DNA from 2 places in the Rossellomorea sp. FS2 genome. Region 1 is predicted to be linked to the other one. Evidence: riboswitches for the same ligand, from Rfam matches in the RefSeq annotation. Region 1 holds a riboswitch; the other holds the start of a gene.
What was found. Region 1 has a riboswitch for FMN ahead of ACNA6I_RS03560 (ECF transporter S component). Riboswitches for the same ligand answer to the same signal wherever they lie in the genome.
Positions count from the first base shown of each region.

Region 2: it holds a riboswitch for FMN, as region 1 does, so the genes downstream of both, ribD (bifunctional diaminohydroxyphosphoribosylaminopyrimidine deaminase/5-amino-6-(5-phosphoribosylamino)uracil reductase RibD) here and ACNA6I_RS03560 (ECF transporter S component) in region 1, are expected to answer to the same signal.

Region 1 covers NZ_JBLRVS010000001.1:671,920-679,793, reverse strand. The annotation lists gene ACNA6I_RS03600 (spore coat protein CotJB) at 1-251, shown strand, start outside; gene ACNA6I_RS03595 (manganese catalase family protein) at 276-845, shown strand; gene ACNA6I_RS03590 (DUF2663 family protein) at 847-1,299, opposite strand; gene ACNA6I_RS03585 (LysM peptidoglycan-binding domain-containing protein) at 1,382-2,107, opposite strand; gene ACNA6I_RS03580 (CPBP family intramembrane glutamic endopeptidase) at 2,121-2,699, opposite strand; gene ACNA6I_RS03575 (RecQ family ATP-dependent DNA helicase) at 2,699-4,162, opposite strand; gene ACNA6I_RS03570 (helix-turn-helix domain-containing protein) at 4,159-5,211, opposite strand; gene ACNA6I_RS03565 (ferredoxin) at 5,437-5,685, shown strand; gene ACNA6I_RS03560 (ECF transporter S component) at 5,769-6,338, opposite strand; FMN riboswitch at 6,490-6,626, opposite strand; gene ACNA6I_RS03555 (M23 family metallopeptidase) at 6,702-7,544, opposite strand.
Region 2 covers NZ_JBLRVS010000001.1:831,436-839,309, forward strand. The annotation lists gene ACNA6I_RS04460 (amidohydrolase) at 1-360, opposite strand, end outside; gene ACNA6I_RS04465 (DedA family protein) at 424-1,023, opposite strand; gene ACNA6I_RS04470 (undecaprenyl-diphosphate phosphatase) at 1,037-1,816, opposite strand; gene ACNA6I_RS04475 (DUF4870 domain-containing protein) at 1,993-2,316, shown strand; gene ACNA6I_RS04480 (helix-turn-helix transcriptional regulator) at 2,451-3,449, shown strand; gene ACNA6I_RS04485 (NUDIX hydrolase) at 3,433-3,834, shown strand; gene ACNA6I_RS04490 (patatin-like phospholipase family protein) at 3,847-4,695, shown strand; gene ACNA6I_RS04495 (hypothetical protein) at 4,788-4,910, opposite strand; gene ACNA6I_RS04500 (hypothetical protein) at 5,051-5,743, shown strand; gene ACNA6I_RS04505 (hypothetical protein) at 5,829-6,035, shown strand; FMN riboswitch at 6,153-6,296, shown strand; gene ribD (bifunctional diaminohydroxyphosphoribosylaminopyrimidine deaminase/5-amino-6-(5-phosphoribosylamino)uracil reductase RibD) at 6,411-7,538, shown strand; gene ribE (riboflavin synthase) at 7,520-7,874, shown strand, end outside.

The DNA of each region.
Region 1 (7,874 bases):
TCCCGCAGGAGTACTATGACATTCTTGAAGAGCTTCAGACCGTCGACTTCGTCATTGTCGAATTGACCCTTTATCTTGATACCCACCCCACTGATCAGGAGGCGATTTCCCAATTCAATATGTATGTGAAAACGCGTAAATCCATCAAGAAAACCTTTGAGAAGAAGTTCGGTCCTCTCACAAGTTTCGGTAGCAGCTATTCGGATTATCCGTGGAAATGGCAAGAGGCACCGTGGCCCTGGCAAGTATAATGAATACAAGGAGGCGATCCGATTATGTGGGTGTATGAAAAGAAGCTGCAGTACCCTGTCAGGGTAAGCACATGCAATCCGAAGCTTGCAAAGTTGTTGATCGAACAATACGGCGGAGCTGACGGGGAACTCGCCGCAGCACTCAGGTATCTGAATCAGCGGTACACCATTCCCGACAAGGTGATCGGACTCCTGACCGATATCGGGACCGAAGAGTTCGCCCATCTGGAGATGATTGCAACGATGGTGTATAAACTTATCAAGGACGCTACCCCTGATGATATGAAAGCGGCGGGACTCGATGCCCACTATGTCGATCACGATGGTGCAATCTTTTATCATAATGCTGCCGGAGTTCCGTTCACGGCGTCCTATATTGCCGCCAAAGGCGATCCGATTGCAGATTTGTACGAAGACATTGCCGCGGAAGAAAAAGCACGTGCCACCTATCAATGGATCATCAATATGAGTGATGATCCCGATTTGAATGATGGCCTCCGATTCCTGAGGGAAAGGGAGATCATCCACTCCCAGCGATTCCGTGAAGCCGTCGAAATCCTTAAAGAAGAACGGGACCGGAAAATTTTCTTTTAGCTTATTTCGCTTCATGAAACAGATTGATGTCATATTGTTTTTTCATCGTTTCAAACACGATATGCCGGTTCATCCAGGCTTCTTCTTTCCAAAGATCCTTGCTGCGGTCGATGATCTCGCATCGCAGGGCATGAAACTCTTTTTCCGCTTTTTCCTTCCGCTGGTAAAAGATTTTGGTGGCTCCTGCCATGCCTGCTACAGCAAGGAAAGCATACAAGTGCAGCGATTTCGATACGAAGGCGGTGATCATGGAGGCTGCTGAATAGGCATGAGGACCGATCACCGTATGAGTCAGATAGTATAAGAATATGGTACAGCCCACGGCGGTCACCCAAAGGGCAAAATGATGCTGTTTTTTTAGTTGATCGAATTTCTTCTTCTTTTCAATGAGGTTCGTCAGCATCTGCCCGGTTGCACGATCGGTGATTTCGTTGATTTCGTTGATTTCCTTCATCCACTCACCCCCTCGATTCATTATATGAGCCCGTCCCATTTTTAGAAGCACGTAAAAACCCGCCTTCCACGGAGGCGGGTTCTTATTCATTCAAGGGAATCGTCAACACTTGTCCCGTATAAATTTCATTATTTTGGATACCATTGGCTTCACTGATGATCTGTACGCCGGATGGAGATTGAAAATAATCCATCGCAATCCGATAGAGCGTTTCCTGGGGTTTCACCGTATGCTGAACCACTCGTCCCGTCTCTTCGCTCTTTTCTTGTTCAATCGCAGCCTGTTCCTTTTCTTTCTTTTCTTCTGCTTTTATCGCTGCCTCTTTTTCTTTTGCCTTTTTGGCTTCTTCCCGCTCTTTCGCTTTTTTAGCTTCAGCTTTTTCTTTCGCTTTCAACGCTTCTGCCTTTTCCTTCTCTTCCTTGGCTTTCGCCTTTTCAGCTTCTTCCTTCTTCCTTTCTTGCTCCTTGTCATCATCATCAGCAGGAGCCGGTTCATTCGGTTCTCCTTGATCATACTGAACCTCTTCGACTCCATTTTTACTTGAGAAGACCACGAGCGGTCCGGATTTATTGACAAAATAAGAATACAAACAAAGGAAAATGATGGGCATCAGGAAGAAAAATACGAGCAAGAGCTTGATGAGGGGATGCTGAATCGCCCGTTTTTTCTTTTTCGATTCCCTTTTCTGCCGCTGTATTTCACTGCGGCTCGGGAGTCCATCCGATTCATGTAGAGGTTCCTCTTCCGGTACCCTGTCGATCTTCTTTTTTGATTTGGCAGCTTGTTCACGATATGGATCTTTACTCATAGCTATCCCTTCTTTACTCTCCGAGTCTCGCCTGATGGCGCATATATAAACCTAAGAGAAAATCAATGACAAAATGCATGACGATGGTGATCAGGAGATTTCCTGTTTGGTCATAGATGATCCCCATGACAAAACTCAATGTCAACACATTGACGATAAGGAACCAATGGGCCCAATACCTGATATGGATCACGGCAAACACTATGCTTGCCACCACCAGTCCGAAATGGAACTGAAGGATCCCCCTGAACAGCAGCTCTTCGCTCACCGCAATAATGAATGCTAACACCATGATTTCAACGAAACCGCGATCGGCGAATATCCGCTCATTTACTCCTCCATCATCATAATAGCGTGACGGAAGCAGCTTCATCATGATCACATCCACCATCACAACCAGGATACCGAAGGCTCCGCCGATCCAGAGGACATCCATTTGAAAATCAAACTGTTTCGACCATTGATCGATATCGCCGATCAACACATACCCGAGACCTACGGAAACGGCTATGAGGAGGCATTGGGTGAACATCAGATGGAATGTCACCTGTTTTTTGGATAAGCCTTTGAGGATATCTCCTTGCTTTTGCATTATACCACTGATCCTAACAGTATTTTTTTGAGCTGGTCCGCCCAATGGTCATTGGACGGGGAAGAATGGGCTTCCTCGCCATGAAACTCAGCAAGATCTGATCCGCATCGGTCACAGCATCGTTCCGGCCGATCCTGAAGTTCCTCACCGAAGTGCTCGAGTAGCACTTGACGCCTGCATGCCATCGTGTGGAGCCATCCCATGATTGAATCCAGATTCCTGCGTTTATATGCAAGTCGGGCATCCCTGATCCGTTTGATTTCTTCTATCATTCTATCAGAACGATAGCGGGCATACGACTGGATATAGTATTCAAGGAACCTGTACTGCACATCAGACAGCTGCAGGGCCGCGATGATTTCAGACCATTCCATCGCGGGCACTGCCCTGATCGCACCTTCGATTTGTGCGTCATCCGGCAGCTCGCTATGCATGAATTGAAGGGGGATGGACGCATCCTGTTCTGCATACAGGACAAGAGAGACGCTTTCCCTTCCATCCCTTCCAGCACGGCCGATCTCCTGAAGGTAGGATTCAATGCTTGCCGGCAGATGATAATGGAGGACAAAGCGTACATTTTCCTTGTTCACGCCCATACCGAAGGCCGACGTAGCACAGATGATTTGTAGTTTATCCGATAGGAATTGCTGTTGGATCAGGATCCGCTCTTCATGGTCCATTCCCCCATGATAGTGTGCGACCCCCTTCACTCCCTGATCGCGAAGCCAATGGGCGACATCTTCCGCTTTTCGTTTACTGGTGAAATAAATGATTCCAGGTCCCTTGAGACGCTCTACGAACGAAAGCACTTCATCCCGTTTATGACGGTCATCTTCCACATTTCTTACAAATAATCCGATGTTCTTCCGATCGACAGAATGGACAAGCTCGGCTGCCCCCTCCATACGGAGCACCTCGCGGATGTCATCCCGTACAGTCCTTGTAGCAGTGGCAGTGAGGGCAAGGGTGACCGGCATCCCCAGTCGCTCCCTCGCCTCGCCCAGGTCCAAGTAGTCCGGCCGGAAATCGGGTCCCCACTGGGAAATGCAGTGTGCTTCATCGACCACGAACAACGCTACTCTGATCCTGGAAGCGGCGGTTCGGAATGCCTCACTTTTCAACATCTCTGGAGAAACGAATATGAACTTGAATCGTTGGATGTGATCCAACGCCCATACTTTCTCCTGATAAGTGAGAAAGGAATTGAGGGCAATCACACTTTTTTCCCCGTTCACCTTCATCTGTTCGACCTGATCCTGCATGAGGGAAAGCAAGGGGGATACAATAAGCACCTGACCTTCTATTAGCTTACCAGGGAGCTGATAGCAGAGGGATTTACCGGTTCCTGTAGGAAGCATGGACAACGTATCACGGCCGTCAAGAATGGATGTGATGGTTTCTTCCTGTCCTGCACGGAACGTTTCGTATCCAAAGTGCTTCTTCAGTTCTTCATGTATGTTCACGGGGTCTCACCTGCCTTCGCAATGACTGCACGGATCTGAAAATAGGACAGCTCCGGAAATCTCTCCTTGATCGGTTTCAGCCGCTTCGTCTTCAACTCTGCCAAGACACCCAGCACCTCTTCATACACCCCTTCTTCGATAAAGGAAGTGACAGGAAAGTCATGGAGGGTCAAGATAATCTCGATCAAATGGTCTTCGATTGTATTCACCTTCAGCTCTCTGATCCTGGCGATCTCCTCAACCGGCATCCCTTTTTGGAAAAGCTCAAGGGTTTTTTTCGTCGAAGCGGTGAGGGGTTGGATATGCTCATTTTCCTCTATGATCGAATAGACTATCGGGTAGGCACCTGCATCGTGTTTGGCACGTGCGATGATAAAGTGGAGAAGGTTCAGGAATCTGAACCGGTACTCCTCACGGTCCACACCGAATCTGTCGGCTGATTGCCCTTCCGTGGTTCCGTAGTCCCTGTATCCCGTAAGCCGCTGCACAAGGATCCCTGGATCTTCACCAGATGTTGTTTGGGATAGCAATGTGTACAGCTCTTCAAACAGCTTCGCTGACAAAACTTCGGTCTTCCCCTGCTTCCGGATGAACCCTTTTAACCAATCTTGAACTTTCCGGTCCCTTTGCACGGGGAAATACGACGTTTCGTTCATTCGAGCATTGGATAACACCTGTACCAGTAGGCTGAGCCTCTTCCACAGGAGGATGGCCTGATCACCATGCTTTAATCCATCCATATGGGCAGGATACGGTTTTTCCTGAAAGTAGGACGCCACTCCCTCTTCTCCCGAACGGGTCAGCCGGGCGCGGTTATCATCGCTCAGGGTGATGGAGCCTTCTTCCTGTAGCTCAGCAATGCACCGGTCAAAGTAGTCCCTTTTCAGTTTTGGAAGTGACAGGAAGAGAGCCTGCAACCCAAAGAGATGTGCATCCTGTATGGACTGAGAAGATTTTTTCCCTTTGATGATATGGTAAACGGAATACACAGACCGTTCCTCCCCCAGCCTTTCCAGGGAATCCAAAATCAAATAGTGAAGATATGTCAATGCAATGACTCCTTAACGTGTAGGTTATTGTCAAATATTGTACCACGAAAACACCCTTAAACGAGGTTTTGTTTTGACGGAAACGGATAAAAATATGAAAAAGAGTACCTAACTATTGAAAAGTTACCCATTCCTCTATAAAATGATGAATAGTAATTGATTTTCACCATTAAACAACGTGTATAATGATGAATTATATAGAATTATCTTCGGGAGGTTTTTTCTTTGCCAAAGTATACGATCGTGGACAAAGATACATGTATCGCTTGTGGAGCTTGCGGTGCAGCAGCACCAGATATTTATGATTATGATGATGAAGGCATTGCATTTGTCACGCTGGACGATAACCAAGGGACTGTTGAAGTTCCGGATGTCCTCGAAGATGACATGGTAGATGCATTCGAAGGTTGCCCTACTGATTCCATCAAGGTGGCTGACGAACCATTCGACGGCGATGCGTTGAAATTCGAATAGGATGTAAAAAAGACGGCGATTGGTTCGCCGTCTTTTTTATGTTGTGCGAAAAGAAATGAGCCTCCGGGGAGGCTCATTTCTTATTAGGCCATGCGTCGATTTCCGAATTGCTTCGACAGCCATTTCTGGATTCTGATGAACAGCAGGGTAAAGACGACTGCCACCAGGATCCCCTTAAGAATATTGAATGGAACGATACCGGTCACGATGACTTCTGCCGGCAGTTCGAAATTCATGAAATATTTATAGGCTGGAAGGAAGATGAAATAATTCATGATCCCCATGCCGATGCTCATGACCAGCGTACCGGTTACTAGCCCGGTAAGAAGGCCTTTTTTCGTTTGGAAACGTGAGTAGATAAGGTGAACAGGTAAAATCAGGAGGATCCCAGCAGCAAAGTTTGCCACATGTCCTACCGGTACACCTGTTTCAGAACCGGTCAATACATAATCAATCACATTCTTGAATAGCTCCACCAGGATCCCTGCAACTGGTCCCAGCGCTACCGTTGCCATCAAGGCCGGAACATCACTGAAGTCGATCTGCAGAAACGCCGGAAAAGGCGGGATAGGGAAGTTTAAAAGCATCAATACATACGAAATGGCACTCAACATACCAACGGTGACGAATGTGCGTGTCGTCATTTTCTTCATAGCACTCTCTCCTTTTGGAGATTCATCTCAATCGAAGATGGTCATGCCCGAGCCCCAATAAAAAACTCCCAGATAAATGTTATCCAGGAGAGTTAAAGGCATGCTCGAATAGACATTCAGACTTCCCTTTTCTGAACGCATTGGCAGTAACCTTCATCTTCTCCCATCCAGACTATACTGTCGGCTTTGGAGTCTCACCAAATCCTGCCTCAAAAAGGCTCGCGGGCTTAGAAGCAACAGTGCTTCATCACCGCCGGTAGGGAATTGCACCCTGCCCCGAAGATGAATCATATTATTTTATTCTTACTCATTATACATAAGAAGTGCCATTATGTGAAGAGTAATGCTTTGAATTCGAAACAATCAGTGGATCCTTAACGTTTGCGATGGATAGATCGGCGCATCCCTGCGTAAATCATTGGCCGCCAAAAGCTTGTCCAGTTCTATTCCATGGGCAACGGCAATAGAATAAAGTGTGTCTCCCTGTTCAACCTGATAGGAAGCCTCCCTCAAACTCAGCTCCTGACCGACCGCGATCGTGGCATCCTTCAGACCGTTCCATTTCATGAGGTCATCCACACTCAGGCCGTGCTGATTGGAAATGGACCATAACGTATCGCCTTTCTTCACCCGATACTGATCACCTCCAGCCTGTGAAGCCGCAACGGTCTGATAAGGATCTTTCTTATCAGCAAATACCACTTGTCCGACCCCGCCTTGTCCGAAGACGACAAAAGGATCGATGGCATTTTCCTTTTCAAACGTCCATTCCCCTGCATGAATCTCAAAATGAAGATGGGGGCCGGTGGATATCCCGGTATTCCCAAGCTTCCCGACCGGCTCACCCCTATGTACTTCCTGCCCTTCTTTCACCCCTCTTGAAATGAGATGAGCATAGACCGTCTCATATCCATTTTCATGACGAACGAATACCACATGACCATAGCTATCAGATAAGTACGATCTTGTCACGACCCCATCTGCCACCGAATGAACGGGGCTGCCTTCCTCGCCCCCGATGTCCATCCCTTTATGGGTCCCGGATCTCGAACCGAACACATCCGTAATGGTTCCATCAACCGGAAATCTCCATTCGGCAGTGGAATCACTTTCGGCCTTCGCGACTCTCCCCGTCATGAAAATCATGCCTACACACAGCGCCAACACAATCACAATCAACAGTCTCCGACCATAATCAGCAATCATACCGTTCCTCCTAATAAATGCTCACCCAAAACAAAACAATACCTCTCACTATATGCCCCTAAAAGCTCCACTATTCCAAAAAAACCCTACCCATCAGTCTGCCATTAAACAAGAGAAATATACCAAGAAAAGCGCAGGCGGGTCGCTTTGAGGCGACAAGCATAAGACGAAGAAGCCGGAAAGGCGTTCTTGGCCTTTTTGGATTCTTCGGCTTATGACCTCGAGCCTCTACCCACCGGAGCTAGACAAGTAGAAAAGCGCAGGCGGGTCGTCCTGAGGCGACAAGCATAAGGCAAAGGCACCGGAAAGGCGTTCTGTACCTTTTTGGGG
Region 2 (7,874 bases), 160 kb from region 1:
GCTTCCGGGCATCACATTGACCGTCGTCACCCCGTACTTCAGTGCGTCTGTAAACCCGGGGTCAAGGGGGTAGACACCGTCGAATGCCCGGACGTGGGGAGTCATGGGCTCGATGGTTTCGTTGGCGTCATTCCCCGCCCAGCCCGTCCCTTCATCATATAATCCCAGATGGGTATGGGCATCGATAAGCCCTGGGAGAAGATGCCGCCCCCCGCAGTCGATCCAAGGGATATCCGTGGCCTCGAAGGCACGTGCATACACCTGCCTGATGATGCCGTCCTCGATCAACACGGAGCCATTTTGAATCGGAGGACTTGAGATGGGGTAGATGGTTGCATTGGTTAAGAGTAATCGATTCATAAGGTCGTCCCTTCCTTATCAGGTAATAGTTCTATTGTAATCAATCCTGCCTGATAATAGAAGTCATCTTCTCTTCCGGCTCCGCAAGAAAGTAAACAATACGTAGAGCGATATCCCACCGATGGCAATTGCGGCCAAGGGTTTGATGTACCGTACGCCGATCACTTCGATGTGCTGCCAGTGTGTACCGAGCTGCATGCCGACAAGCAGGAACAGGAGCGTCCAAGGAAACATGGCGGCAAAGGTATACAAACAGAAAGAAGAGAGGGGCATCCTCGACATCCCCGCCGGTATACTGATGGCATGACGTACAACCGGGATGAACCGGGCCGTGAAAACGACGAAGGTCCCGTGTTTTTCAAACCATTTCTCAGCGGCCTCGATATGCCGGGGAGGCATGAGAAGGAATTTTCCATATCGATCAAAAAACGGGCGTCCACCATAGCGGCCGAGCCAGTATAAGAAAACCTGAGCAAGGGTCCCTCCGATCATCCCGCTCAGCATAGCTCCCACAAGACTAATCTGTCCGGCATGAACAAGATAGCCGGCATAGCCGAGGACCAGCTCGCTCGGGATCACTTCGACCATGAGGGCCGCCGCCACCCCGATATACCCCCAGTCACCCAGCGTGGATAAGAGCTGAAGGATCCAATCCGTATCCATGATCATCCACCTCCTAAAGGACTCCCGTAAACTGCAGGATCAAAATGGCGATACCCAGGGCCCAAACATAATATGAGAATACTTTCAGTGACCGTTTCTTGAGAAAATTGATCATCCCGACGATGGCGAAATATCCGAAGAGCCCTGCACTCACTGTCCCGATGAGGAGGCTTGTGAAGCTGATGGCTTCGGTGTGGCCGCTGAACAAGTCTTTTCCTTGCAGGACGATGCCCCCGAGTATAGCGGGAGTGGAGAGCAGGAAAGAAAAATAAGCGGCTGTCTCCCGGTCTAGCTTCCGGATGAGCCCTGCAGCAATGGTAAGCCCCGAACGGCTAAGGGCAGGAAAGATGGCAGCAGCCTGGAAGCTCCCGATCACCAAGGCATCGGTATAGGTTAGATCCTGCCGTTTCTTGTACCCGCCTTTCACATTGTCAGCGAAATACATGATGCACCCCGTCGCAATGAATTCCCACCCGATGGTGACACCGTTTTTAGAGATGCTGTCGAAAAAATCCTTGAAAAGCAGGCCGACGATGACAGCCGGTACCGTGCCGATGATAAGAATCAATGATAGTTTTGAAAACGGATGCCGGATCATGTGAAGAAGCTCTTTTTGATACACCACAAGGACGGCGATAAGCGTCCCGATATGAAGCATCGTATCGAGGAATAGACCGGCCTCCTCCAGTCCGAAGGCAAGCCTCCCGAGGTAAAGATGCCCCGTGCTCGAAATGGGCAGGAATTCCGTCAGCCCCTGGATGATCCCGAGAATGAATGCTTCTAATTTACTCAACACAAGACCGCCTTTCTTCCCTAATGGTATGGACAAACTCATTCCATTCACTTATATTCAAAAAGAGTCTAATCTATGAAAGTTTTCCAATCTGTGAAACTTTTGATTGATTCATGCGTACATATATATGAACTTATTATTTTTTTATGGAGGAATGAGAATTTATGGAAAGACCTATGCCTACAAGTGACGAAAAACTCATGGCGATGCTAATCTATTTGACAAGCTTCTTCACAACCTTCATCGGCCCCTTGATCATCTGGCTGATGAAGAGGGAGGACTCGGAATTTGTGGATTTCCACGGTAAGGAATACCTCAACTTCCTTATCTCTTATACGATTTACAGTATCGTAGCAAGTCTGTTGATGCTCATCCTCATCGGATTTGTCCTTCTTCCGGTGGTAGGAATCTTGGCCTTCGTCTTCACCATCATCGCGGCCGTTAAATCATACGGAGGGGAAACATACCGGATCCCGACCGTCATCCGTTTCATCAAATAAGTCAAAAGCCCCTGTTTCTACAGGGGCTTTTTTCTTTACGCATTGACAAATTTACCCTTAGATTGATAACTTTATAGAATCCACTAGGAGATAATACGCTCCAGCCGGCACAGCCGGGGAACAGGGGGAGGACATTGACAAGACTGGATAACAAAGACCGGTTGCTTCAATTGAGGCAGATCTTGAGCGAAGAGACGGATGAAGAAAGGCAGAAGACCCTGGATGATCTTATCTATCGCTTCAAGCAGCAATATGGTCCCGATGTGAAGTTGAATAAACATTCACTCAAAGATGATATGGAGCATCTGATTCAGAATGGATTCGATATCACCGTGAATCAGGAAAAAGAAGGGATGCCGAAGTACTATAGCCATCAGTACCGCCTCTTCGAACTGTACGAGCTTCGCATGCTCATCGACGCAGTCGTATCGGCGAAATTCATCTCGAGGAAAGAAACCCGTCAGCTGACAGGGAAGATCCGCCGGCTGACAAGTACCCATCAGGGGAAGAAGCTCCAAAATGAAATTCAGATCGATTCGTCGATCAAAAGCGAAAACCCCTATATCCGCCTCGCGATACATAAAATCCATGAAGCCATCGAACAAAGGAGGGTCATCACCTTTCAGTATGGGCGATACGATGTGGATAAGAAATTCCAGCTCAGCCATGAAGGACGGGTCTACCGTGTGAAACCCTATGCCCTCGCGTGGGCGAATGATTTCTATTACTTGATCGCTTATTATTTCGAGGCGGAAGAAATCCGTCATTACCGGGTGGACAGGCTTCAGAATGTAATGGAATCGGATGAAACCTTCGCCTATGAATCGTTTGATGTTTCAAGCTATACACAGTCAACATTCCATATGTTTGCAGGGGATGAAGAATGGATCAAGATCCGCTGCCGCAACAACTTGATCAATGTGATCATCGATAAGTTCGGCAAGGACATCTCGACGACCCGCGACGGAGAAGACCATTTCATCCTTACAACCAAAGCCCGGATAAGCGACGGCCTGGTGAACTGGATCCTCGGATTTGCATCCAAGATGATGGTCCTGTCACCGAAAACCCTTCAGGAGACCGTGAAAGAAGAGGTGGAAAACCTCCACCGGTTATATGATCGTGAATCGTGATGCGAGGGACCGGGCAGGGGTACTCCTAATCGAGGACGGCTGCATCGCCTTGATCAAACGCGTGAAGGGCGGCAGCATCTACTACGTGATTCCGGGAGGCGGGATCGAATCAGGTGAGACACCGCTGGAAGCCGCACGAAGGGAAGCACAAGAGGAGCTTGGGATAACGGTTGCGTCCCTACAGCCCTGCATGATGTTCAAGCAAAATGGTATCCATCATTATTTTCTTGTGGGAAAATATGAAGGGACGTTCGGAACAGGGGAAGGGTATGAGTACTCAGGGCATTCAAGCGGCAGCTATGAGCCCGTCTGGATGCCGCTGGACGAAGCGGTGTCTATTCCCCTTTACCCCGAGCAAGTGAAATCGTTACTAGTGAATCGGTAAGGAGGAACCATCATGATGATCAACGGAGGACTTGTATTGGAAGGCGGGGGCATGCGTGGGATCTATACGGCAGGTGCCCTTGAATACTTCCTTGAGCAGGGAGTGGACTTTCCTTATGTGATCGGGGTATCGGCCGGGGCGTGTAACGCCGCATCCTACCTATCGAGACAAAAAGGGAGGAATCGCAAGGTCAATGTCGATTTCATCCATGACCCCCGCTATCTGTCCTGGAGGAATTACTGGAAGACCGGGGAACTTTTCGGGATGGACTATGTTTTTGAAGAGATTCCGAGGAAAATCGTGCCGTTCGATTTCGATGCGTTCGCATCAAATGAGAGTGAATTCGTGATCGGGACGACCAACTGTGCAACAGGAAAACCTCAGTATTTCCGAAGGAGTGACTATGGGGACGAGCTCCTCACAGCGATCAGGGCGTCCAGTTCCCTTCCATTTGTAGCGCCCATCGTGAACTTATCTGGCCACGAACTGCTCGATGGCGGCATCAGCGATCCAGTGCCTTTCCAGCAGGCAGAACGGGATGGATATAAGAAGAATGTAGTCATTTTGACGCGGAACCGTGGGTATATGAAAAAACCGTCCCGGTTCTCTTATTTCGTGAAGAGGAAATATCCCCAGTATCCTCATTTGTACCATGCACTGAAAAATCGGTATCTTCATTACAACCAAACGATTGCTGAACTCGAGGAAAAAGAGCGGAGGGGGGAAGTCATCATCATCCAGCCCCAGGAACCACTCCAAGTAAGCAGGATCGAGAAAAACCCTGCTAAACTGGATGCTCTTTACCAACAGGGGTATCGAGACGCAGAAGCACAGCTGAACCGGATTTTATCGTGGACATAAGAGCTGGGACAAACGTGTTTAGTAAAGCCCGAATTCAATTGCCTACAGTCAGGCACTTGAATTCGGGTTTTTAGTTTGTTTCCTGTGACCATTCAGATCATTGTTTCCAGCTGGAGTGCAAGACGAAGACTCCTGCTGGAAGAGTAGCTGATGTGAGATCCCGCAGGCTTGCCGAGGAGGCTCACGGGCTCCCCGAAGTCTTTCCCGGAAATCATGAGCGGTATAAAGAACCTGCATTGATCGGGTTCGTCATGTCATGGTACCTTTTTCGTGTTGACCCAACTTCTTTTCTGTTCTGCATGTGATGGATGGTTCATAGCATAGTAGTGATTCCTGCTTGAAAGGACGGGCTTAAATGAATCTCTATCAAATCTACAAGAACGAGCAGTATACCCTCCTTTTCAGGGGAACGATGTACTTCCTGGTCGGTGTCGGCATGCTCCTCGTCATGCATGACCTTTTCTATTTTCCCCTGTTGATTTTCATACCTGCCTGTTCCAATCTGTATCTTTCAGTCAGTATGAACAGGGAGTTGAGGAAAGCGTACCGAATCTGGTTCCGCGAATTGCCGGTATCAAGCAGCACACTGATTGGGGTCTCAACGAAGGAAGGGTATTTTTTTGTGAAGACCAATGGATGGGTGAAGTATGCCATCCATCGGCAGCAGCCCCTCAGTCCCAGAAAAGATTACGCCTTTTACAGGGAAAATAAAGATCCCCTTCCGATTTTAAAGAGAAAGCGGGTCCTGAACATGGATCATTCCGTGGGAAAACGGTTCATCTTAAAATACGCCAGCCGGACCGCTCTCGAGTGGAGAAGCCTTGAGAATGATAAAATCCTGATTTATAAGGGGGCCGAAAAGTGGATACTGAACTTTAATGGCGTAAATATGTTTGCCATCCAAACCGGGATTCTGCCGACGAACCTCCATGCCATTTTTGATGCCCACCACACCTTGATTACGATGTATGAATCCTACTCGGATGAATTGGACTGGTTATTCGCCTTTCTTTGGCATCTTGATCAGGAGTTCTATATCACGCCATAAGAAAACCGCCCACTTGAAAAAGAACGTACGTTCGTATATAATCAGCTCATACCAGGCAGAATGGAGTGGGCTTATGGACCCCTTGATGAGAAAAGCGATCGAAGAAGATATACTATTGAAAATCATCTATATCGACCGTCAATCCCGGCTGAGTGAGAGGGTCATACACGTTGTGTCCATAACCGCTACCCATGTTCGTGCCTACTGTCATACGAAGCGGGGGATCAGGATGTTCCGGCGTGAGAATATCCTTTCAGCGGGGATGATCAGGGATAGGAAATTCGGCGCATGAGGGCACCGAGATCCCGTCCGCAACAGGTAGATCGAGTGATATCACGCAGCTGAGGCAAAAAACTCAATGCTTGACAATCAATTTGTGTTGAGGTGATAATCAGTACATAATCGAATAGGTTTCCTTCGGGGCAGGGTGGAATTCCCTACCGGCGGTGATGAGCGTATGCTCTCAGTCCGTGACCCGGCTAATGGTTATTAGACGGTGGATTTGGTGAAACTCCAAAGCCGACAGTGAAAGTCTGGATGGGAGAAGGAACGGCAAGTGTGTATCACTGATTTTTTAAACGATCAGGATAGATGCTTTATTTCGTCATGCCAAACTTCCCCCAAGACTACGTTCTTGGGGTTTTTTTATGAATGAATCAGGAGGTGAATGAAGAAATTGGAACTCAATGAATACATGAACCTTGCCCTTCAACTGGCAAGGGCCACTCAAGGACAGACCTCACCAAACCCGGTCGTGGGAGCAGTGGTGGTTAAAGATGGTTCCATTGTGGGCACCGGATCGCATCTCAAGGCAGGCGGCCCTCATGCAGAGGTCCATGCAATCAGGGAAGCGGGTGATAAAGCCGAAGGGGCAGATATATATGTGACCCTCGAGCCTTGTTCCCATCACGGGCGTACGCCTCCGTGTGCAAACCTGATCATCGAGAGCGGGATCAAACGCGTTTTCATCGCTTGCAAGGATCCCAATCCTCTTGTAGGAGGGAGGGGAATCGAGCGGTTGAAGGAAGCAGGCATTGATGTCCACCTCGGCATGGGAGAGTCAGAAGCCCTTGAGCTCAATAAGCATTTCTTCCACTTCATCCGGACAGGCACACCCTTTGTGACGCTGAAGTCCGCCGTGACATTGGACGGCAAGACTGCCTCTTCGTCCGGAGAAAGTAAATGGATCACATCGCAACAATCAAGACTGGACGTCCACTATGATCGTCACCGGCATGACGCGATAGTAGTTGGAGTCAACACCATCATTCAAGACAATCCGCACCTGACCACCCGTTTGCCCCAAGGTGGAAAAAACCCCATTCGACTTATCGTGGATACGCACCTGCGTACCCCGATTCACTCCCATATCATTCAAGATCGTCAAAGCCCGACCATCCTCATCACAGGATGTGAGGTGCCTGAGTTTCGTAAGCAGGCATACATTCAGGAGGGATGTGAAATACTCTCCCTATCAAGTCCGGCCATCACCATGAAAGAGCTTGTCGGTGAGCTTGGAAAAAAATCGATTACCTCGGTTTATGTAGAAGGTGGAAGCAGCATTCACGGCAGCTTCCTTCAGGAGGAGGCCTTCCAGGAGCTCATCCTTTATATGGCCCCGAAACTGCTCGGAGGACGGAACTCGTTCCCAAGCTTCGGCGGAGATGGTTTCCCATCCATAGCCGAAGGGCTCCCCGTGGAGATCCAAAGTATCGAAACAATCGGGAAAGACATTAAGATTACCGCGGTACCCCAGGAAAGAAAGGAAGGTCGAGCATGTTCACAGGAATCATAGAAGAAATCGGCAGTGTGAAGGCCGTACGTTCATCCGCCTCTTCCATGGAGCTGAAGCTTGCTGCAGGAAAGGTCCTGGGTGATGTGGCAATCGGAGACAGTATATCGGTGAACGGAGTATGCCTGACGGTCACCACATTTTCAAAAAATGAGTTTACAGCAGATGTGATGCCAGAAACCTTCAAAGGGACGTCCCTCAGGAACCTTAAAACGGGAACCCGGGTGAACCTTGAGCGTGCGATGGCGGCAGGAGGCAGGTTCGGCGGTCACTTCGTCAACGGCCACGTGGATGCAGTCGGCACCATCAAAAGCCTGCAGGAACTGGAAAATGCCCTTT